DNA from 3 places in the Novosphingobium sp. 11B genome. Region 3 is predicted to be linked to each of the others. Evidence: predicted binding sites of a transcription regulator. Region 3 holds the regulator's gene; each other region holds the start of a gene.
What was found. Region 3 encodes LexA, which represses DNA repair genes until DNA is damaged. Its sites were predicted from a motif close to GTTCCNCNCTTGTTCT; they were not measured.
Positions count from the first base shown of each region.

Region 1 (7,637 bases), on a different contig from region 3:
TGTCGATCTACTTCAACAGCCGGGGCCGCGCGAAAGTCGAACTGGCGCTCGCCAAGGGCAAGAACGCCGCCGACAAGCGCCAGACGATCAAGGACCGCGACTGGAAGCGCGACCAGGCCCGCATCATGCGCGACCACGGCTGAGCCGGGATGAGCGCAATCCTCCACCGCATGTCCGTGTGGCTGCACCGGCAGATGCCCACTCACGCCCAGCTTGAGGGGAATCGCTTCACCGCGCCTTTCGCAAGGCGGCAGGAACTGTTCCGCTTTACCCGCCGCTCGGTCCCGCGCGGCATGGCGGTGGGCATGTTCATCGGCATCTTCGCGCTGATTCCGGGCGTACAGATCGTCGGCGCGGCGCTGATGTGCGTGCCGTTTCGCGGCAACATCCCGCTCGCGGCGGCGGTGACCTTCATCTCCAATCCGTTCACGACGCTGCTGATCATCCTCCCGCTCGCGGTCTCGATCGGCAACAGCTTCGGCTATCACGCCGACATCGCCACGGTGAACGCGATGGTGCGCGAAGGCGCGGGTTTCCAGCAATGGTGGCACTGGCTGCTTTCCGATACCGCGCCCGCCGTGGTGATCGGCCTGTTCATCCAGTCGGTCATCGCCGCTTTCGTCAGCTATTTCCTGACCTTGTGGTTCTGGCGCTGGTGGATCGGCCACAAGCACCGCGCTCGCCGCCTGCGGCCGAAACGGGATCGCATTGAAGCCCCCACGGAAACCCCCGCATGAATGAAGTCTCTGCATGAACTCTGGCATACAGCGCCCCGGACTGCGCACTGACGTCCTCGTCGTCGTCGGAGCCCTGCTTCTGAGCGCCGTGCTGATCTGGATCGTCTCGGGCGACGTGCTGCTGATGGCGACGTTCCTCGCCGCGATCCTCGTGTTCGGTGCAGGCGCATGGGCGCTTGCCCGTCGCCGCGCGCCGGCCGCCGAGGTCGAGTTCGCTCAGCCCGACTGGTCCGTCACCGTCGCCGGGATCGAGCGCGCCGACATGGCGATCGCCGTCACCGACCGTGCCGGGCGCCTGACTTGCGCCAATTCCTGTTTCGAGAACTGGTTCGGCCCCGCTGCCGCGCCGCCCAGCCTGCCGGTTCTGCCGATCTCGCTCGAACGCCTCGCCGAAGCCACTCGTCGCGCCTGGCGCGACGGTCACGGCACGGCCGAGATCGCCAACGAGGACGGCGTCCACTGGCGCGCAGACGTGCGCCGCACCGGCAGGGGCGACGATTTCCTCGTCTGGCGCATCGGCGCCATCGGCTCCAGCGACCCGGTCGGCGAACTCGTCGCGCAGCTTGATGGCAAGCTGGGACGCGGCCTTTCCAAGGCGGGCATCGCCGCCGCGCTGGTCGATCCCGACGGCACTATCCGCGCCGCGAGCGCCGGTTTCGCCCTGCGCGCCACCGGTGATGCCCATGCCGACATGACCGGCGCCGACTTCGTCGCGCTGCTCGGGCAGGAGGAGGGCGAGCGGATCGGCTGGGCGCGCGATGGCGGGCGCGGCGGCGCGCTGGTACTCTATCACGTCCCCGTCACCGACCCTGACCGTACCGACGAGGCCGACCCCAACACGACCCCGTCGCTGATGCTCGTGGTCGAGGCCTCGCAGGGCATCGGCACCGGAGGCGGCGGCACCGGCTCCGCGCCGCATCTGGAGGCACTTCTCAGCCAGCTCCCGCTTGGCCTCGCCATGGCCGACCGCGACGGACGCCTCCTCTTCGCCAACCCGGCCTTCATGCGCGCGGCCGGCCACGAAGGGCAGGAGCCGCCGACCTACCCGACCGACCTCGTCGTCAAGGATGACAAGCGCGCGCTGTCCGAAGCGATCCGTCGCTTCGCGCAAGGCCCGGCTGCGGCGGGAGACCTCGCGATCCGTCTGACCAGTCAGCCGGATGATCCCGTCTCGCTCAGCCTCGCGGGCGTGCGCGGCCTTGGCGATGCCGCCGTGTTGCTCGGGCTTACCGATACCTCTGAGGAAATGCGCCTCAAGCGTCAGGTCGCGCAGGCCACCAAGATGCAGGCGGTGGGCCAGCTGGCTGGCGGCGTCGCGCACGATTTCAACAACGTGCTCACCGCGATCCTGGGCACCTGCGACCTCATGCTGATGCGCCATACGCCGGGCGATTCGGACTATGACGACATCCAGCAGATCCGCGCCAACTCCAACCGTGCCGCCTCGCTGACCCGCCAGTTGCTCGCCTTCTCGCGCCAGCAGACCCTGCGGCCCGAGGTAATCCAGGTGCCTGACGTCGTCGCCGACGTCTCGCAGATGCTGCGCCGCCTGATCGGCGAGAAAATCCAGCTTGCCGTCACCCACGACCGCGATCTCGGCCCCGTCCGCGCCGACCCGACGCAGCTCGAGCAGGTCATCGTCAACTTGTGCGTCAACGCCCGCGACGCCATGCAATCGCGCGGCGACGGTGCGGGCAAGCTGACGCTCGCGACCCGCCGCATCACCACCACCGACGTGCGCGCGATGCGGTCCGAGATCATCCCGGCGGGCGAGTACACCGCGCTCATCGTCGAGGATACCGGCGGCGGCATCCCGCCCGAAATCCTCGGCAAGATCTTCGAGCCGTTCTTCACCACCAAGGAGCAGGGCAAGGGCACCGGCCTCGGCCTCTCGACGGTCTACGGCATCGTCAAGCAGTCGGGCGGCTTCATCTTCGCCGAGACCGACGTGGGCCAAAATGGCAAAGGCGGCGGCACGCGCTTCACCGTCTATCTCCCGGTCCACCATGCGACCCCCGGCAGCCTCCCTGAAAAGGCGATCGTCGCCCCCACGCCGCCGCCGACGCAGTGGGCGGGCGGCGGCTCGATCCTGCTGGTCGAGGACGAAGACCCGGTGCGCATCGTCGCCGAACGGGCGCTCACCCGGCAGGGCTACCAGGTCACCTGCGCGCGCGACGGCGAAGAAGGCCTCGAACTGGTGGAGGAGGGCGGCCAGTTCGACCTCGTCGTCTCCGACGTCGTCATGCCCACGCTCGACGGTCCGGCCATGGCGCGCGAGATTCGCCGCTTCGCGCCCGACCTGCCGGTGCTGTTCATGTCGGGCTATGCGGAGGAGCAGCTGCGCAAGCAGATCGGCATCCCCAACGCCTGGTTCATGCCCAAGCCGTTCTCGGTCCAGCAGCTCTCCGAAAAAGTCGGGGAAGTTCTGGCGCAGACCGCCAAGGGCTGATTCCCGCGTTAAAAAACGGAAATCTGCCGAAGTTCCTATCTTGTTCTGGTGGAACGAAGCGAGTACAGGTCGCTTCGTGACGTTGACCTTTCCGGTCAGCTAGGTAGCAGGAGGTAAGTAATATGGCCGCTCAGCTCAAGCTGATCCAGGAAGGCAAGGAAAAGGACTCCATGGACCGTCAGAAGGCGCTCGAAGCCGCGCTCGCACAGATCGACAAGGCGTTCGGCAAGGGCTCCGCGATGAAGCTGGGCTCGAAGGAGACCATGCAGGTCGAAGCGATCTCCACCGGCTCGCTCGGTCTGGATATCGCACTCGGCGTCGGCGGCCTGCCGCGCGGCCGCGTGATCGAGATCTACGGTCCGGAAAGCTCGGGCAAGACCACGCTCGCGCTGCACTGCATCGCCGAAGCGCAGAAGACCGGCGGCACCGCCGCCTTTATCGACGCCGAACACGCGCTCGACCCGGTCTATGCCAAGAAGCTGGGCGTCAACATCGACGAACTGATCGTCTCGCAGCCCGACACCGGTGAGCAGGCGCTGGAAATCGTCGACACGCTGGTGCGCTCGAACGCGATCGACGTGCTGGTGGTCGACTCGGTCGCCGCTCTCGTCCCCCGCGCCGAAATCGAAGGCGAGATGGGCGACAGCCACGTCGGCCTCCAGGCTCGCCTGATGAGCCAGTCGCTGCGCAAGCTGACCGGTTCGATCAGCCGCTCGCGCTGCATGGTGATCTTCATCAACCAGCTGCGCATGAAGATCGGCGTGATGTACGGCAACCCGGAAACGACCACGGGCGGCAACGCGCTCAAGTTCTACGCCTCGGTCCGCCTCGACATCCGCCGCACCGGCGCGATCAAGGACCGCGACGAAGTCGTCGGCAACGCCACCCGCGTCAAGATCGTCAAGAACAAGGTCGCCCCGCCGTTCAAGCAGGTCGAATTCGACATCATGTACGGCGAAGGCGTCTCCAAGATCGGCGAAATCCTCGACCTCGGCGTCAAGGCCGGCCTCGTCGAGAAGTCGGGCGCGTGGTTCAGCTACGATTCGATCCGCATCGGGCAGGGGCGTGAAAACGCCAAGACCTACCTCAAGACCAACCCCGAAGTCTGCGACCGCCTCGAAAAGGCGATCCGCACCAAGACCGACGGATTGGCGGAGGAAATGATGGTCGGACCTTCCGAGGACGACGCCTGATCCGACAACGAACCCCGGCAGGAATGTCGGGGTTTCTTGTTTCGGGAAGAGATTGAAGTATGAATGCGAGGGTTAACACCCTCGCGCTCCCGGGACTGTCGGCCTTGTGCCTTGCAGCTGCCTTGGCTCTGCGGATTAGAGGTGGGACAGGGCCAGGATGGTACCGGCTACTGTCACGGCGGCGCCGATGCTCAGTTGGATGGGATTGGTCAGGCGCCGCAAGGGCAGGGCGAGGGATTGTTCGATCTTGGACATCCTCTGAATATACGACTGAAGCGCTTGCAGTGCTCACGCAGAGAATCGTTCACAGTCATGCGCTTTCCGCGGCGAAGCCGCCTTTCATGTCGAAATGGCCCGCGGCAGCATGATCCACGAAGGCAATGCGCGCCCGGCGCTGCTGCATGCACGACGACGACAGGTAATGGGGGGCAGGGGGGCTATGCTCCCCTGCTTTGTCTTTCCTTCTTCCGTAACCGACCCGCCACTATGGTGCAAAAACCGGCGTATCATCGCAATTCCCGACCAGTCTGACCGCAGACTCCCGCTTGCCGCCGCGCGCGGTGTCCATTATCGGCGCAAATCATGCAGACTACGAACGACATCCGCCGGTCCTTCCTCGACTACTTCGCCAGCAATGGTCATGAGGCCGTGCAGTCCGCGCCGCTCGTTCCTTACAACGACCCGACGCTGATGTTCGTCAATGCGGGCATGGTGCCGTTCAAGAACGTGTTCACCGGCCTGGAAACCCGCGCGACGCCGCGCGCCACTTCGTCGCAGAAGTGCGTGCGCGCGGGCGGCAAGCACAACGATCTCGACAACGTCGGCTACACCGCGCGCCATCACACGTTCTTCGAGATGCTCGGCAATTTCTCGTTCGGCGATTACTTCAAGGAGCAGGCGATCACCCATGCGTGGACGCTGCTGACGAAGGAGTGGGGCCTGCCGGTCGAGAAGCTGCTGGTCACCGTCTATCATACCGACGACGAAGCCTTCGACTTGTGGAAGAAGATCGCCGGTCTGCCCGAGCAGAAGATCATCCGCATCCCGACGAAGGACAACTTCTGGGCGATGGGTGATGAAGGCCCGTGCGGTCCGTGCTCGGAAATCTTCTTCGACCATGGCAACCACATCTGGGGCGGCCCTCCGGGATCGCCGGAAGAGGATGGCGACCGCTTCATCGAGATCTGGAACCTCGTGTTCATGCAGTTCGAGCAGTCTGCGGGCGAGATCGTCGGCAACCTGCCCAAGCCCTCGATCGACACCGGCATGGGTCTGGAGCGCATCTCCGCCGTCATGCAGGGCGTCCACGACAACTACGACATCGACACCTTCAAGGCGCTGATCGCCGCGTCGGAAAGCCTGACCGGCGTTGCCGCCGAGGGTGACACCCGCGCCAGCCACCGCGTGATCGCCGATCACCTGCGCTCGACCAGCTTCCTGCTGGCCGATGGCGTGCTGCCTTCGAACGAGGGCCGCGGCTATGTCCTGCGCCGCATCATGCGCCGCGCCATGCGCCATGCGCACCTGCTGGGCGCGCGCGATCCGCTGATGCACCGTCTGGTGCCTGCGCTGGTCGCCGAGATGGGGCAGGCCTATCCCGAACTCGGCCGGGCTCAGCCGCTGATCGAAGAGACGCTGGAGCGCGAGGAAGTGCAGTTCCGCCGCACCCTGTCGAACGGCATCAAGCTGCTCGACGAGGCGACCGCCGGCATGGGCGAGGGCGGCGAACTTCCGGGCGAAACCGCGTTCAAGCTCTACGACACTTTCGGCTTCCCCTATGACCTGACCGAAGACGCCCTGCGTTCGCGCGGCATCGCCGTCGACAAGGCGGGCTTCGATGCCGCCATGGCGCAGCAGAAGGCCGCCGCGCGCGCTGCGTGGAAGGGCTCGGGCCAGGCCGCCGACAGCGAAGTGTGGTTCGACATCGCCGAGCGCGAAGGCGCCAGCGAATTCACCGGCTACACCTCGACCACCGGCGAAGGCCAGGTCGTGGCGCTGGTGAAGGACGGCAAGGAAGTCCAGTCGGCGAGCGCGGGCGACGCGGTCGTCGTGCTCACCAACCAGACCCCGTTCTACGGCGAATCGGGTGGTCAGGAAGGCGATCGCGGCTCGATCTCCGGCGCGAACGGCCTCAAGATCACCGTGATTGACACCGCCAAGCCGCTCGGCCGCCTGCACGCGATGAGCGGCACGGTCGAGGCGGGCACGATCAAGGTCGGTGATGCCGTCGCCATGACGGTCAACGTCGAGCGCCGCGATGCGGTGCGCGCGAACCACTCGGCGACGCACCTGCTGCATGCGGCGCTGCGCGGCCGTCTGGGCGACCATGTCACGCAGAAGGGCTCGCTGGTCGCGGCCGATCGCCTGCGCTTCGACTTCTCGCACCCCAAGGCGCTGACCGAAGAGGACATCGCCGCGATCGAGGCCGAGGTTAACGCCGAAGTTCGCGCCAACGAACAGGTGCTCACCCGCCTGATGACGCCGGACGATGCCATCGAGGCGGGCGCCATGGCGCTGTTCGGCGAGAAGTACGGCGACGAAGTCCGCGTACTCTCGATGGGCCGCCATTCCGGCGATCGCACCTATTCGGTCGAGCTTTGCGGCGGCACCCACGTGCGCGCCACCGGCGACATCGGCGTGTTCCGCATCGTATCGGAAAGCGCGGTGTCCTCGGGTGTGCGCCGTATCGAGGCGATGACCGGCGAGGGCGCGCGCCAGTGGCTGGTCGGCCGCGAGGATGCGCTCAAGAACGCCGCCAGCCTGCTGCGCACGACGCCGGAGGACGTGGAAGCCCGCGTCGCCGCGCTGCTCGACGAACGCCGCAAGCTGGAGCGCGAACTGGCCGAGGCGAAGAAGGCGCTGGCTCTTGGCGGCGGCGGCGCGAAGGCCGAGGCGGCTGACGAGGATGTAAACGGCGTCAAGTTCTCCGGCCAGGTGCTCGAAGGGCTCGACCCGAAGGAACTGCGCGGGCTACTCGATCAGGCCAAGCAGCGCCTCGGTTCGGGCGTGGCGGCGATCGTCGCGGTGAACGAGGGCAAGGCGAGCATCGCCGCTGCCGTCACTGAAGACCTCACCGGCACCGTCAGCGCCGTGGAACTCGTGCGCAAGGGCGTCGAGGCGCTTGGCGGCAAGGGCGGCGGCGGCCGCGCCGACATGGCGCAGGGCGGCGGTCCCGACGGTGACAAGGCGGCGGACGCCATCGCGGCGGTGAAGGCGGCGCTGGCGGGGTGATCCTGAAGGAGGGCGCCCGCAAGACTC
Region 1 covers NZ_BAAILP010000173.1:21,073-28,709, forward strand. Annotated here, with positions in the region: gene smpB (SsrA-binding protein SmpB) at 1-143, shown strand, start outside; gene ACYPYD_RS16245 (DUF2062 domain-containing protein) at 150-737, shown strand; gene ACYPYD_RS16250 (hybrid sensor histidine kinase/response regulator) at 751-3,186, shown strand; gene recA (recombinase RecA) at 3,309-4,379, shown strand; gene alaS (alanine--tRNA ligase) at 4,962-7,610, shown strand; gene ACYPYD_RS16265 (hypothetical protein) at 7,607-7,637, shown strand, end outside.
Region 1: a site for LexA is predicted at 3,218-3,233, ahead of recA (recombinase RecA). Genes of this name have one in related genera too.

Region 2 (7,637 bases), on a different contig from region 3:
ATCTGCGCGGCAATCTCCTCGTCCGCCATGTGGACGACGAATTCCTGCGATTCCAGAATGTTGGCAGCGGTATCCTTGAGCGCGCCGTCCTGCAGCCGGTTGATCGATATCATCACCAACGGCGGGTCCTCGCCCAGCATCGCGAACATGCTGAAGGGCGCGGCATTGACCACGCCGCCCGCATTGACGGTGGTGACCAGCGCGATCGGCCGCGGCACGATCAGGCTCGCCATCAGCTTGTAGCGCTGATAGGCGCCGATCGCATCGAAATCGACGTGCGTGGCGGGCGGGGTCGTACTCATCCCAGGTTCAACATCTGGGCAAGGCTCTGCGTCGAAGACCCGCGATCGAGGCTGATATTGTCCTCCAGCGCGCGCAAATGGCGCCCCATCTCCGCCCGGGCCGAGGCGACATCGCCCTTCTCCATGTAGTCGACGATGCGCCCATGCTCGGCGTGCTCGCACGCGGCATTCCCGGTCGGCTGGTACAGCGCCACGATCAGCGAGCACCGCGTCATCAATTCGGTCAGGTAGGCGGTCAGGATCGGGTTCCCCGCCACCGCTGCGATGCGCAAGTGGAACTCCCGCGCACACGCCGCCCAGGCGGGCTGATAGGGGTTATGCGTAACCTCATGCTCATGCGCGAGCAGTTTGCGCAAGTCGGCAAGATCCTTCGCCGTATGCCGCCGCGCCGCGATCTCGACGATGGAGACTTCCAGCGCGCGCCGCGCCTCGAAGATCTGCCGCGTCTCCTCAGGCGTAGGCGCGGCGATGACGGCGCCCTTGTTGGGCCTTAGCTCAACGATACGCTCATGCTCAAGCCTTTGTAAAACCTTGCGAATAACCGCCCGCGAAACCCCGAACAGTTCGCAGAGCGCAGGCTCCGGCAGTTTGGTCCCGGGCGTCAGCCGCTGGTTGAGCACGCTGTCGAACACGGTCTGGTAGATATGCTGCTCCACATCCCCGCCATGGCTCACTGCCGGCGCGACCAGATCAGGCGCAGCCTCTGCCTTGCGCGCACGGCGGCCGGCTGCAGCCTTGGGAGAAACGGCACTGGCACCTTCGTCCGACATGTCGACACTCTGCTTCATGATCCAAAACCGCCTTTCACCACGCAGCCGCAACACCGCGACAACGCCCCACCCCTCACCGACACTCCACTCTCAAAACACACGATGGATGCGCCGGATTCGCTTTGCACCAGAATCAACGATTATGGCAAGTAAAATCATAGACGATTTGATATATAAATCGTTGACGATTTTTGTGTTGAATTGTTGCGCGAGAATGATAGCCAGATTGCGAACCTCAATGAAGGCGGACCATGGCGATTCTCGTTCCCAGGCGTACCATCCTCGCCGGCATGATTGGCGGCGCGGCGACGGCTCTCTCCGGATGCGCGCGCCGCAGCGACCGGATCGGTATCGGCCTGATCACTGCGCTCACCGCCCAGTCGGCCAAGTCCGGCCAAGCGATCTCGCGAGGGCTGAGCATTGCCATCGACGAGATCAATACAGGCGGCGGCTTGCTTGGCCGCAAGCTCAAACTCATCCGCCGCGACGACGAGAGCAATCCCGGCAAGGGCGTAATCGCCGCGCGCGAATTGCTGTACAAGGAAGGCGTGGCGGTTCTGTTCGGTGGGCTGGATACGCCAGTGGCCCGCGCGATCGTGCCGATCGCCACCGCCGCGCGCGTGCCCTTCGTAGTGCCTTGGGCGGCGGGAACGGTGATCACGCATAACGGCACCGATCCCAATTACGTGTTCCGCGTCTCGGCCGTGGACGAACTGGTCGACAAGGCGATGGTCGCTTTCGCACAGCGCAATTACGGCATGCGCAAGCCGGGCCTGATCCTGCTGAACAATCCATGGGGACAGTCCAACGAAAAAGGCTTGAAAGCCGCCCTCGCCGCCGCTGCGCTGCCTTTGGCGGGCTCGGAGAAGTTCGAGCATTCGGACGTCGACGTCACGCCGCAACTGGGCCGGTTGCGCGCTGCCGGAGCGGATTGCCTGCTGATGGTGGCGACGGTCGGTCCGTCGGCGCAGGTCGTGAAGTCGCTGGACCAGATGGGCTGGGACGTGCCGATCGTCTCTCATTGGGGACCTGCAGGGGGACGCTTTTCCGAGTTGGCAGGCCCTCACGCGAACAAGGTGAAATTCGTGCAGACCTATAGCTTTTTCGGCCCGGACACCCCGGTGAAGACCCGCGTTCTTGCCGCTCTCAAAGCGAAGTACCCGGACATCAGGGGGCCGCAGGACGTGACCCCCGCCGTCGGTGTCGCCAATGCCTATGATGCCATGCATCTGGCCGCTCTGGCCATCCGCACCGCAGGATCGCTGGACGGCGAAGCGGTGCGGCGCGGCTTCACCCGGATCGGGCGCTATGAGGGCTTGATCAAGACCTATGACGCACCGTTCGCACATGGTCAGGACGCCCTGGACGAGCGCGATTACGTCTGGGCCGAATTCGATCAGGGCCGCATCGTGCCGCTGCCGTCGAAGGCTGCCTGAGGACATGGACATCCTGCCCGCCCTCCTCACCGGCCTTGCGCTCGGTTCGATCTACGGACTGATCGCCCTGGGTTTCCACATCACCGCGTCGGTCTGCGGTGCCGTCAATTTCGCGCAAGGCTCCAGCGCGATGCTGGGCGCGGTGCTGCTCTGGATGATGACTGAGGCCGGATGGCCGGTGCCCATCGCGGTGGGCGTGACGATCCTTGCCTGCGGCATCTACGGACTGGTCGTGGAGCGCGCGGCGATCCGTCCGTTCCTGGGCCGCAAGTCCGACGCCTGGTTGATGGCGACGGTGGCGCTCGGCCTCGTCTGCGACAACGGGATGATGCTGGTGTTCGGCGCGGAGCCGCGATCGCTCGTCTCGCCGCTGGCGCAGACTTCGTTGCGGGTTGGCGGCATGGATCTCGGCATCTATCCGTTGCATCTGCTGATCCCGGTGGTGATGCTGGCGCTGGCGGCGGGCATAGACCTGTTCCGCCGCCGCACCCTGCACGGCACCGCCATGCTGGCCGTGGCCCAGAACCGCGATGCCGCCGCGATAATGGGCATTCCCGTAGGCCGGGTGATCGCCGCCGCCTTTGCGCTTTCCTCTGCCCTTGCGGGCATCGCCGGCATGCTGGTGGCGCCGCTCACCCATGTCGAAAGCGGCATGGGCGTGGTGCTGGGCCTCAAGGCTTTCGCCGTCGCCATTCTGGGCGGGCTCGGCAGCGCCTGGGGCATCGTTGCCGCCGCCCTGCTATTCGGGTTGGTGGAGGCGCTCGTCACGCTCGGGGTCGGCTCGGGCTATACCCAGATCGTGACCTTCATGCTGGTCATCATCGTCCTTGCCGTGCGCCCCGACGGGCTGCTTGGCCGAGCAAAGGTGCGCAAGGTATGACCGCTCTCTCCGTTAATCCCGCCCTCCATCGGAAAGCGGCGCTCTCGCTCTGGGGCCTGTGCCTGCTGGGCGGCGTGGCCGGGGCATTGCTGCTCAACGGCTACTACGCCTTCGTCATCGGCCAGATCGCGCTTCTGGCCATTGCCGGTATCGGGCTGAACGTGCTGATCGGCCTGAGCGGCCAGTTCAGTTTCGGCCACGCCGCTTTCTACGCGATCGGCGCTTATGCCGTGGCGATCTGCACGTCGCACGGTTGGTTGCCGTTCTGGCTGGCCTGGCCGCTCGGCGTCGTGATCGCGATCGGCGTGGGCGGCCTGCTGGCTCTGCCTGCACTGCGCGTCAAAGGTCCATATCTGGCCATGGTGACCATCGCCTTCGGTCTGGTGGTCGAACAGACGCTGGTGGAAGCCGAAAGCCTGACCGGCGGCCAGAGCGGCATCCTGCAGATACCGCCCCTCTCGCTGGCGGGGATCGTGCTGGGCGACCGGGCGATGGCGATCGCGGCGATCATCGTCGCAGCGCTGGTGATGACGGCCTATCATGTGCTGTCCGCCAACGGCTGGGGACAGGCCATGCGCGCCGTGCGGGATTCGGAGAATGCCGCTGCGTCCATCGGCATATCCCCCACGCGCACGCGCATCGTCGCCTTCATGGTGTCTGCCGGGTGCTGCGCGCTGGCGGGCGGCCTTTCCGCACCGCTCAACAGTTTCGTGACGCCGCAGTCCTTCGGCCTCAACTTCTCGATCCTGCTGGTGCTGACGGTGGTGATCGGCGGCACCGGATCGCGCCCCGGACCGGTGCTGGGCGCGATCGTCATAGGCCTGCTGCCCGAACTGCTCTCTTCCTTCGAAGCGTACCGCGTCCTTGCCTACGCCGCGCTGGTGCTGATCGTGCTATGGCTGGCCCCCGGCGGCATCGCCGGGATGCTGCGCCTGCCAGCGACCACGACCGGCGACCGCGCCGACGAGGCCGCCACCATCGCCGCTCTGCTGCCTGCTCGCCCGCGCGCCGCCCTTTCGGCACAGGGGCTGGGGATCAGTTTCGGCGGCGTGCGGGCGATCACCGACCTCGATATCGCCATGCCTGCAGCGACCGTGACGGCGCTGATAGGCCCCAACGGCGCTGGAAAATCGACCGTCATCAACATCCTGAGCGGATTTTACCGCTCGGACACCGGCGAACGCAGGATTGCAGACACTTTGCTCGCGCCCGGCAGACCCTGGCTGTCCGCAAGGGCGGGCGTTGCCCGCACTTACCAGACCTCGGCCCTGTTCGACAGCATGAGCGTGGAAGACAACGTCCTGCTCGCCATGCGTAAGGGCCGCCTTGGCGCGCTGCACGGCAAGGCGCTCGACCGAACCGGCACGGATGTGCGGCATGCGCGCGCCCTGCTGCTGGCCTGCGGCTTCGAGGGCGCGCCATCGACGCCTGCAGGTGCACTGGCGCATGTCGACCGGCGCCTGGTGGAGATCGCCCGCGCGCTGGCGACCGACCCCCACACGCTGCTCCTCGACGAACCCGCCGCCGGGCTCTCGCAAGCGGAAAAGCGCGTGCTGGGCGATCTGCTGCGCCAGATCGCCGCAGCCGGGATCGGCGTCGGGCTGGTCGAGCACGACATGGCGCTGGTGATGAGCGTGTCGGATCAGGTTGCCGTGCTGCGCACCGGCGCATTGATCGCACAAGGCACACCGGCCGAGATCCAGGCCGACCCTCTCGTGCGCGAAGCCTATCTGGGCGAAAGACGGATCGGCGGACAGGCCCCGGCCGTTCCCAAAGGCGGAGAGCCCTGCCTTGGCGCCTACGCGATCCACGCGGGTTATGGCGCAGTCGATGTGCTGCACGGCATCGACATCGAAGTCCGCCCCGGCGAAGCCGTCGCCCTGCTGGGCGCGAACGGCGCGGGCAAATCCACGCTGATGCGCATCCTTTCCGGACTGATGGCGCCGCGTTCGGGCCATCTCCGGCTCGAAGGCACGCAGATCGGTGCGCAGGACAGCCGCGCCCGCGTACGCCAGGGGCTGGTACTGGTTCCGGAAGGACGGCAGGTTTTCCCTGAACTGTCGGTCCACGACAACCTGCGGCTCGGCGGCTATACCCGCCGTGAGAATGCGGCGGCACGCATGTCGGCGATACTGGAGCGCTTTCCCCGCCTTGCCACCATGCTGGACCGGCAGGCCGGGCTGCTGTCGGGCGGAGAACAGCAAATGCTGGCCATCGGCCGCGCCCTGATGGCCCAGCCGCGCCTGCTCCTGCTCGACGAACCTTCGCTGGGGCTGTCGCCGCAGATGACGTCGGACTTGTTCGAACAGCTTCGGCAGCTTCGCGACGAAGGCATGGCGATAATGATCGTCGATCAGATGGCCGATCTGGCGCTCAACCTGTCCAGCCGCGCCTATGTGCTGCGCGGCGGCCATGTCGCAGCGGCGGGAGCATCGGCGCAGATCGCCGCGGACGACAGCCTCGATAACCTGTACTTCGGCGGCTGAACCGAGCTCCGGACGGACACGCCTGGCTCCATGGTGACCGACCTGCCAGCTCGGCGGCAAATGCATCCGGAAAATAGAAGCTGCCCACGCAGATCAAAAGGTCGCGACGACCGGGACACCGATCGCCGCGACCGCTGCCGTTTGACAGGGGGTTAGCATTGCTGACCCGTCGGCAGCACCCCCAATCTGGGTCGCCGACGCGATCGTACCAATCCGGATTAAACGGATATGACGACTCACCATCGGCCGACTTGCAAAGGATTTGATTGGAACATATAAGGAACATATGTCTCGTTCCTCCATCATGGACCGTCTCGAAATTCTTGCCGATGCCGCCAAGTATGATGCCTCCTGCGCGTCGTCCGGTACCGCGAAAAGAAACAGTCGTGACGGACGCGGGCTGGGCTCGACGGAGGGCATGGGCATTTGCCATGCCTATGCCCCGGACGGGCGGTGCATTTCGCTGCTGAAGTTGCTGCTGACGAACCACTGCATCTTCGATTGCCATTACTGCATCAACCGCAAGAGCTCGAACGTGCGCCGCGCGCGTTTCACGCCGCAGGAAGTGGTAGATCTCACGCTTTCGTTTTATCGCCGCAACTATATCGAGGGGCTGTTTCTCTCCTCCGGGATCGTGAAGTCTTCCAGCCATACGATGGAACAATTGATAGAGGTCGCACGTATCCTGCGGGAAGAGCACGATTTTCGTGGATACATCCATTTAAAGACAATTCCGGAGGCGGACCCCGAACTGGTGGCTCAGGCCGGGCTGTGGGCGGACCGGGTCTCGATCAACGTCGAACTGCCTACCGAAGCGGGATTGTCTCGCCTTGCGCCGGACAAGAACGCGGCCACCATAGAAGGTGCCATGGGCAGGCTTTCGGGCGCGATAACCGAGGCGCATGATGCTCGAAAGCGTTTTCGCAAGGCGCCCATATTTGCCCCCGCCGGGCAATCGACTCAGATGATCGTCGGCGCGGACGGCGCCAGCGATGCCCAGATCGTGGGAAAGGCCAGTACGCTCTACGACCGCTTTGCCCTCAAGCGCGTGTACTATTCCGCCTTCAGTCCGATCCCCGAGGGCAGCGCCGTATTGCCTCTGAGGCGCCCGCCGCTGATGCGGGAGCATCGGCTCTATCAGTCCGACTGGTTGATGCGCTTTTACGGTTTCGCGCCGCAGGACGTGCAACAGGCGACCGAGGATGACGGCATGCTGCCGCTCGACATCGACCCCAAGCTCGCCTGGGCGCTCAAGTTCCGGGACCGGTTCCCGGTCGATCTGAACCGCGCCCCGCGTGAAGCGATGTTGCGGGTGCCGGGGCTTGGCGTGAAGGCGGTCGATGCGATCCTCGCCGCGCGGCGGCATCGATCGATCCGGCTGGAGGATCTCGCGCGGCTCAGCATCTCGGTGAAGAAGCTGCGGCCTTTCATCGTCACCGACGACTGGCGCCCCACCCTGCTCCTCGACCGCGCGGACCTGCGAGCGCGCCTTGCTCCACCGGCGCAGCAGATGGAATTGTTCGCATGATCGCCGCGGCCATCGGGCAGCCCGACGACTTCGAGGCCTGGCGCGACGAGGCCCGGCGGCTGGTCGCGCGCGGCATAGCGCCCGAGGCGACGGCCTGGGGCGATGCGGACGGTTCGGCGGATCTTTTCGCCGCACCGTCGTCGCCCCAGTCTACGGAACCCTTGCGTCAGGTGCGGGCGAGCCGGGCTTTTCTCGACCTTGCCGGAAGCGTCGTCCTGCACTGCGACGCCGCGCG
Region 2 covers NZ_BAAILP010000195.1:12,747-20,383, reverse strand. Annotated here, with positions in the region: gene ACYPYD_RS17695 (flavin reductase family protein) at 1-302, opposite strand, end outside; gene ACYPYD_RS17690 (GntR family transcriptional regulator) at 299-1,090, opposite strand; gene ACYPYD_RS17685 (ABC transporter substrate-binding protein) at 1,324-2,508, shown strand; gene ACYPYD_RS17680 (branched-chain amino acid ABC transporter permease) at 2,513-3,388, shown strand; gene ACYPYD_RS17675 (ATP-binding cassette domain-containing protein) at 3,385-5,874, shown strand; gene ACYPYD_RS17670 (putative DNA modification/repair radical SAM protein) at 6,161-7,402, shown strand; gene ACYPYD_RS17665 (UdgX family uracil-DNA binding protein) at 7,399-7,637, shown strand, end outside.
Region 2: a site for LexA is predicted at 6,143-6,158, ahead of ACYPYD_RS17670 (putative DNA modification/repair radical SAM protein). Genes of this name have one in related genera too.

Region 3 (7,637 bases):
TGTTCAATGCCGCAGGCGCGCTGCTTGTGGCCGGTGAAGTGGACACCTGGGCCGAGGGCGTCGAAGAAGCGGCAGAAACGATCGACAAGGGCCTCGCCAAGGCTTTGCTCGACTGCTGGATCGCGGCAACCCGTGCCTGACGAGGATTCCATGTCCGATAAACTTACCGAAATCTGCGATACCAAGCGCGAGGAGGTCGCCGCCCGCAAGCCGCTGGCCACGATCGCCGATCTCGACGCCCGCGCTGCCATGCAGACGCCCCCTCGCGGCTTCGAGGCGGCACTGCGCGCCAAAGCCGCGACCGGCTACGCCTTGATTGCAGAAATCAAGAAAGCATCGCCTTCCAAAGGATTGATCAGAAGCGACTTCCAGCCATCACAGCACGCGGTCGCCTATGAGCGGGGCGGCGCCGCGTGCCTGTCCGTGCTCACTGATGCTCCCTACTTCCAGGGCCACGAGGATTTCCTCATCCAGGCCCGCGCCGCCTGCGGCCTTCCGGTGATCCGCAAGGATTTCATGGTCGATCCCTGGCAGGTCGCCGAAGCGCGCGCGATCGGTGCCGATGCCATCCTCATCATCGTCGCCGCACTGGACGACGTACTGATGGCGGAAATCGAAGCCGCTGCGATCGAGCGAGGCCTCGACTGCCTCGTCGAAGTTCACAACGAACCTGAGATAGAGCGTGCAAGTCTTTTGAAATCGCGCCTTATTGGCGTGAACAACCGCGACCTGCGACGTTTCGCCACCGATATCGGCACGACTGAGCGCCTCGCCCCGCTGGCGCCGGAAGGTACGCTGCTGGTGAGCGAAAGCGGCATCAACGTCCATGCCGATCTGGTACGCCTGTCCTCGTGCGGCGCCCGGACATTCCTCGTCGGCGAAAGCCTCATGCGCCAGAACGATATCGAGGCGGCGACACGCGCCCTGCTCACCGGAGCCTGAACGCCATGGGTTCGCGATGAACAAGTCCCTCACTCACATCGACCCGGACGGCAACGCGCGCATGGTCGACGTTGGCGCCAAGGCCGAGACGCAGCGCATCGCCGTGGCGGCCGGGCGCATTTCCATGAGCGCGGATGCCCTTGCCGCAATCCGCGCCGGGAATGCTCCGAAGGGTGACGTGCTGGGAACCGCGCGCATTGCCGGCATCATGGCGGCCAAGCGTACGGCCGATCTCATCCCCATGTGCCACCCGCTGCCGCTCGATGCCGTAAACCTCGACTTCGCTTTCGAGGATAATGCTATCCGCGTCATCGCGAAGGCTTCGCTGACCGGTCGCACCGGGGTAGAAATGGAAGCGATAACAGCAGCTTCTATCGCACTTGTCACAATTTACGACATGGCCAAAGCGCTCGACAAGGGCATGGTCATCGGAGACATCCGCCTGGTCGAGAAAATCGGCGGTAAATCAGGCCATTGGAAGATGGACGGATGGACTGAATGAACGGCTCCGCGCCGCTCTCTCTGGAGGAGGCACAAGCTCGCCTCCTCGCGCTCGTCACCCCGCTGTCGATAGAGCGTGTCGACATCGAAGGCGCGCTCGGCCGTTACCTGGCTGAACCGCTGCACGCCAGACGCACGCAGCCCTCCGCAAATCTGTCAGCCATGGACGGCTACGCCGTCACGGCAGGCGACCTGCGCGGCCCCTGGAGGATCGTCGGTGAAAGTGCCGCCGGGCATCCTTATGCCGGCCCGCTCTCGCAAGGAGAGGCAGTCCGAATTTCGACGGGCGCGATGCTGCCGCCCGACGCGGCGGCCGTCATAATCCAGGAAGACCTGACACGCGAGGGCGCGAACCTTATACTCTCGGGCGAGCCGCCCGCACCGGCGCACAAGCACATCCGCCATTGCGGGATGGATTTTGCCCAGGGCGTGGAAGTCCTGCCCGCTGGTCTGCACATCGCGCCCGCGCAGATGGCGCTGGCGATCGCGGCCGGCCATACGCACCTTCCCGTGCATCGCACACCGCGCCTGACCGTGATCGACAGCGGCGACGAACTCGCCTCCGATCCGGAGCGCTGTGCACCGCACCAGATTCCCGCCAGCAACGGCGCGATGCTGACGGCCATGGCGCGTTCGCTGGGCGTGGATGCGCGGCGTATCGGCCCGGTGCCCGATACGATCAAGGCAATAACCTCCGCTTTCGAAGCATCCGCCGATGCCGACCTCATCGTAACGAGCGGCGGCGCTTCGGTCGGCGATCACGACCTCATTCGTCCGGCACTCGAAAGCTGGGGCGCGGGCATCGATTTCTGGCGTGTCGCGATCAAGCCCGGCAAACCAATCCTAGTCGCCACCCGCGACGTGGCAGGACGCCGCCAGATCGTGCTGGGCCTGCCGGGGAATCCGGTCTCCAGCTACGTCACCGCTTACCATTTCCTGCTCCCCGTCCTGCGCGCGATGCAGGGGGCTGCGCGCCCCTTGCCCATGCGGCTGACGGCCCGGCTGGCCATGCCGCTGCGCGCGAGCGGACGCCGCCGCGAGTTCCTGCGCGGTTGGTGGGACGGAGAAAATGTGACGGTAAGCCCGCTGCAGGACAGCGGCGCCCTGTCGTCCCTGGCGGCAAGCAACGTGCTGGTCGATCGGTCGGCGCTGGCCGGTCCGGCACAGGCTGGTGAAGAAGTCCGGATATACTTGCTCCAGAACGGCGGTATTGCCTGAAGTATCGGCAATTGGTTGCTTGATTGTTCCCTCAATGTTCACTACCAGAACAAACGCGATCAGGGTTTGCCTGGTTCGGAGGTCACGAGAAGGCAGCGACATGTTGACGCGCAAGCAGCACGAATTGCTCCGGTTCATCCAGGTCCGGCTTGAGGAGACAGGCATCTCCCCCAGCTTCGAGGAGATGAAGGAGGCGCTCGACCTCAAGTCCAAGTCCGGTGTTCACCGACTGATTTCCGCACTGGAAGAACGCGGCTTCATCCGCCGCCTTCCCAACCGTGCACGTGCGCTCGAAGTCTTGCGCCAGGCCGATGACACGGGAAGCAAGGCCCTGCGTCCTTCTGCAGCGAACAGCAATGATGGATTGGCGCGTCCGCAGACGCCGCGTCGTTCCGTCGAAGCCGCCAACGACGTTATCGAGATCCCGCTGCACGGGCGTATTGCCGCAGGTGTGCCGATCGAGGCTCTCGAAGGACAGTCCATGTTGCCTGTCCCTGCCGCCCTGCTTGGCTCCGGCGAGCATTACGCGCTCGAGGTCTCCGGCGACTCGATGATCGAGGCGGGCATTCTGGATGGTGATTTCGCCCTCGTGAAGCGCACGAATGCCGCTCGCGACGGCGAGATTGTCGTTGCCCTGATCCGCGGGGAAGAGGCGACCCTCAAGTACCTTCGGCGCGAAGCGGGAATGGTGCGGTTGGATCCCGCAAATGCCGCTTACGAACCGCAGATTTACGGTGCGGACGAAGTGGAAGTCCAAGGCAAGCTCGCCGGCCTGCTTCGACGGTACAACTGACACGGCCACGCTGCGCCATGAAGGCCTTGGCGCAGCAGCAACCGGTAATTACTGCGATTTGCGCGGCGCAGGAGCATTCCTGTAACGGTGAACAGGCCGGGGACGCCACCAGCCGTGTTCACCTTGGGTCTGGGCTACCGTATCGATACGGGCCTTGCCCAGATATACCGCCAGCCCGCCGGTCTGCCCAAGCGATCCTCGATCTGCCTTGAACCAGCGCGGCTTGCAACTGCGCGGCAGCCAGCGATCCGATATGACGATGTCGCTGCGTTCGCATGCAGCGGCGAGCGACCGTTCCGCAACGGCATCGCGGCCCCGCGAAACCAGCACATGCCACGTGGTGCCGGAGCGCCTGACCGGCAAGGCGCAGAAATCACGGTTGCAGCGAGCACCCGGGAACTTGTCGAACGTGACCGGATCGGCCTCGATCCCGGCGAATTCCATGAGATTGTCCCGGGCGTAGCCGCTTTCGCTGTTTCGAAGCAGGTAAAGCCGTTTCCCGCCATCTTCGACCAGCCCGACATGACGACCATCTCCGGACACCAGCATGTCCGCCGCCGGTGCGGTCGCCAGCAAGAACACTCCGACCGAGGCGATCGGTAGCCCGGCCCAGCGAATGCGGCCGCTCCAAAGGCCCATCCACAGACCTCCCGCGACGAAAAGCAGGAATGCCCAGGTGTCTGTACCGGGAAGCAGGTTCACAGCGCCCGGTCTCGACGCGAACCAGCGGGCCAGGCCGACCAGCAGGTCTATCGAGATTCCGGCGAGCCACCAGACCGGCCCGCCCAGCCCGGCGATATCGAGGACCAATGCACAAGCCAGCAAAGGCATCACGACAAAGGTAGACAGCGGAATTGCCGCTACGTTGGCCAGCGCTCCATACACTCCGGCGCGGTGGAAATGATACAGGCCGATCGGCATGAGCGCGAGGTCGATGACCACGCCCGTCAGCAGCAGGAGGGCAAGATGGCGAAGCCCGGTCATGGCAAGCCCTTCGTCGCGCGGTCCAAGGAAGTGCCGCACGGGCTTGGCCGTACTGACGGCGATCAGCGCCAGGACCGCGCCGAAGCTCAGTTGGAAGCTCGGCCCGATCACCGCCTCCGGCCAGAGCAACAGGACGCAGAACGCCGCCACCGCAAGCATGCGCAGGGACAAGGGCTCCCGCCCCAAAGCCAGTGCGATCAGGACCAGGAGGGAGCCGATGCAGGACCGAACGGTCGGAACTTCCGACCCGGAAAGCAAAGTGTAAGCGACGCCTGCAGCGGCCCCCGCACCGGCCGCGACGACCGGCAGCCTCACCCTCAGGGCCACCCACGGGAACAGCGCCAGCAACCGGATGACCAGTAGATAGACCGCCCCGACCATCGCGCTGACATGCAGGCCGCTGATCGAGAGCAGATGCGCCAACCCCGAGTCGCGCATGGCCTGGTCGTCAGCCTCCGTAATGCCGCCGCGATCGCCGGTGACGAATGCAGCGGCAATGCCCGCGCGTTCATCCCCGATGCGGGCGCGAATATGGTTCGTCAAAGATTGTCGGATATCCAGCAATCCCCACTCGCTTCGCTTGCCTTTCCGGACGACCTGCACCTCACCTGTGACCGAACCGCTCGCGGCGATGCCTGTGAACCAGGACGTGCGCGCAAAGTTGTAGGCGCCGGGCAGCATGGGCGGCGCCGGCGGCATCAACCGTGCCCGGAAAGCCACCAGATCGCCGACCGCGATCCCGGTCGTCGATCCCTTGCCGGGAACGTTGAGCCGGACCTTGATCGCGTTGCCGGGCGAAGCGTCATGGCCGAAGCCGCTCAGGGGGTCACGCATGGCCAGCAGCAACCTGTCGCGTCCCAGGGCCGGCTGCGATTCGATCGCCAGAACCTGCGCGCTGAAATTGCCCGATAGTGGGCGCTCGATGGCGGGTTGCCCCACCAGTTCGGAACGCGCCCAGACGACGAGGCAACCGGCAACCACCACCAGCGGCAACAGCGACAACGCCCGACCGAGATGCGGGTAAACGACGCGCAAGGGAAAGGATGCATAACAAATTGCACAAATTGCAACAAGAGCGCCGCAAAGGCCTGCCCAGGCAGGTGCCGAAGGCAGCCAAAACCACGCAATTATGCCGGTTGCGAAGGCCACCGTCACCCATGGTGCGCGTTCGAATTCCGCCCCGGAAAGAAATCGCTCGACGACTGCCAAAACCCTCGACAAGAGGCCCTTGGCGGTCCATGGCCCATGCTGCAATGCAGCGGTTCCGGGGCTTTCCGGAGGCAGAATTTCACAAGTTGCGGCGTGGGTCCCCATTGCCGCCAATAGGACAGGAAGGTCGGGTAGATGGCAAGCGGTAGTGCATCGGGCGAAGCGACTGGCAAGAAGGCCGTCGTAACGCGCTTTGCTCCTTCGCCGACCGGTTACCTTCATATCGGTGGCGCTCGTACGGCACTGTTCAACTGGCTTTTCGCGCGCCGTCATGGCGGCAAGTATCTGCTGCGTATCGAGGATACCGATCGCGCCCGTTCGACAGAACCCGCGATCGACGCGATCTTCGACGGCTTGTCCTGGCTCGGCCTCGACGGTGACGAGGCCCCGGTGTTCCAGTTCGCCCGCTCGGACCGTCATGCCGAAGTCGCTGCGCAGCTGATGGAAAACGGCCACGCCTATCGCTGCTACCTGACCCAGGAAGAACTCGCCGAGCGCCGCCAGAAGGCGCAGGAAGAACGCCGCCCGTTCCGCATCGACAGCGAATGGCGCGATGCCGATCCCGCGACCTGGCCGGCCGACCGTTCCTGGGTGGTGCGCGTCAAGGCCCCGCGTGAGGGTTCGACGACGATCGAGGATCTCGTGCAGGGCACGGTCACCGTGCAGAACGAGGAAATCGACGACTTCGTCATCCTGCGCGGCGACGGCACCCCTACTTACATGCTGGCCGTGGTGGTGGACGACAACGACATGGGCGTCACGCACGTCCTGCGCGGCGACGATCACCTCAACAATGCGTTCCGTCAGCTCGTCGTCATCAACGGCATGGGCTGGGACGTGCCGGTCTACGGCCACGTGCCGCTGATCCACGGCTCGGACGGCGCCAAGCTGTCCAAGCGCCACGGCGCGCTGGGCGTCGATGCCTATCGCGACGAAATGGGCCTGCTGCCCGAGGCCGTGTTCAACTACCTGCTGCGCCTCGGCTGGGGCCACGGCGATGAGGAGATCATCAGCCGCGAGCAGGCGATCGAATGGTTCGACATGGTCGATGTGGGCAAGAGCCCCTCGCGCTTCGACCTTGCCAAGCTCCAGAATCTCAACGGGCATTATCTGCGCGAGGCCGACGACGTGCGGCTTGCGGGCCTCGTCGAAGCGCGCCTCGATGGCGTCGACGGCGATGAGCCTGCCGACCTGCTGGTCCGCGCGATGCCCGTGCTCAAGGTCCGTGCCAAGGACCTCAACGAACTTGCAGAAGGCTCTGCCTTCCTCTTCGCCCAGCGTCCGCTCGCCATGAGCGAGAAGGCGCTGGCGCTCCTGACCGACGAGGGGCGCGAGCGCCTCGCCGCGATCCATGAGCGCCTGTCCGGCCAGGCCGACTGGACTCTCGAGGCATTGGAAGCCAACCTGAAGGCAATGGCCGAAGACCTGGGACTGGGTCTCGGCAAGCTCGCGCAACCCTTGCGGGCAGCCCTGACGGGTCAGACGACCTCGCCGGGGATATTCGACGTACTGGTATTGCTCGGACGGGAAGAGAGCCTCGCGCGCATCGGCGAGCAGGCTCAGGTTCCCGCCGGGTCGCAGTCATAAGGAGATAATTGGTGGGTGATCAGGCTAAACTGAGCGTCGGCGGCGCGGAACATGACTATCCCGTTCTCAAGGGAAGCGTGGGTCCGGACGTCATCGACATCCGCAAGCTCTACGGCCAGACGGGCGCGTTCACGTTCGATCCGGGCTTTACCTCGACCGCGAGCTGCGAGTCGGCGCTGACCTACATCGACGGCGACGAAGGCGTTCTGCTGCACCGTGGCTATCCGATCGGCCAGCTGGCCGAGAACTCCTCGTTCATGGAAACGAGCTACCTGCTGCTGAATGGTGAACTGCCGAGCAAGGATGAGCTCGCCACGTTCGAGAACACCATCACGCGCCACACCATGCTGCATGAACAGCTGGCGACGTTCTATCGCGGTTTCCGCCGCGACGCGCACCCGAT
Region 3 covers NZ_BAAILP010000332.1:53,441-61,077, reverse strand. Annotated here, with positions in the region: gene trpD (anthranilate phosphoribosyltransferase) at 1-140, shown strand, start outside; gene trpC (indole-3-glycerol phosphate synthase TrpC) at 151-942, shown strand; gene moaC (cyclic pyranopterin monophosphate synthase MoaC) at 959-1,444, shown strand; gene ACYPYD_RS27495 (molybdopterin molybdotransferase MoeA) at 1,441-2,661, shown strand; gene lexA (transcriptional repressor LexA) at 2,762-3,454, shown strand; gene ACYPYD_RS27485 (ComEC/Rec2 family competence protein) at 3,503-5,647, opposite strand; gene gltX (glutamate--tRNA ligase) at 5,783-7,234, shown strand; gene ACYPYD_RS27475 (citrate synthase) at 7,246-7,637, shown strand, end outside.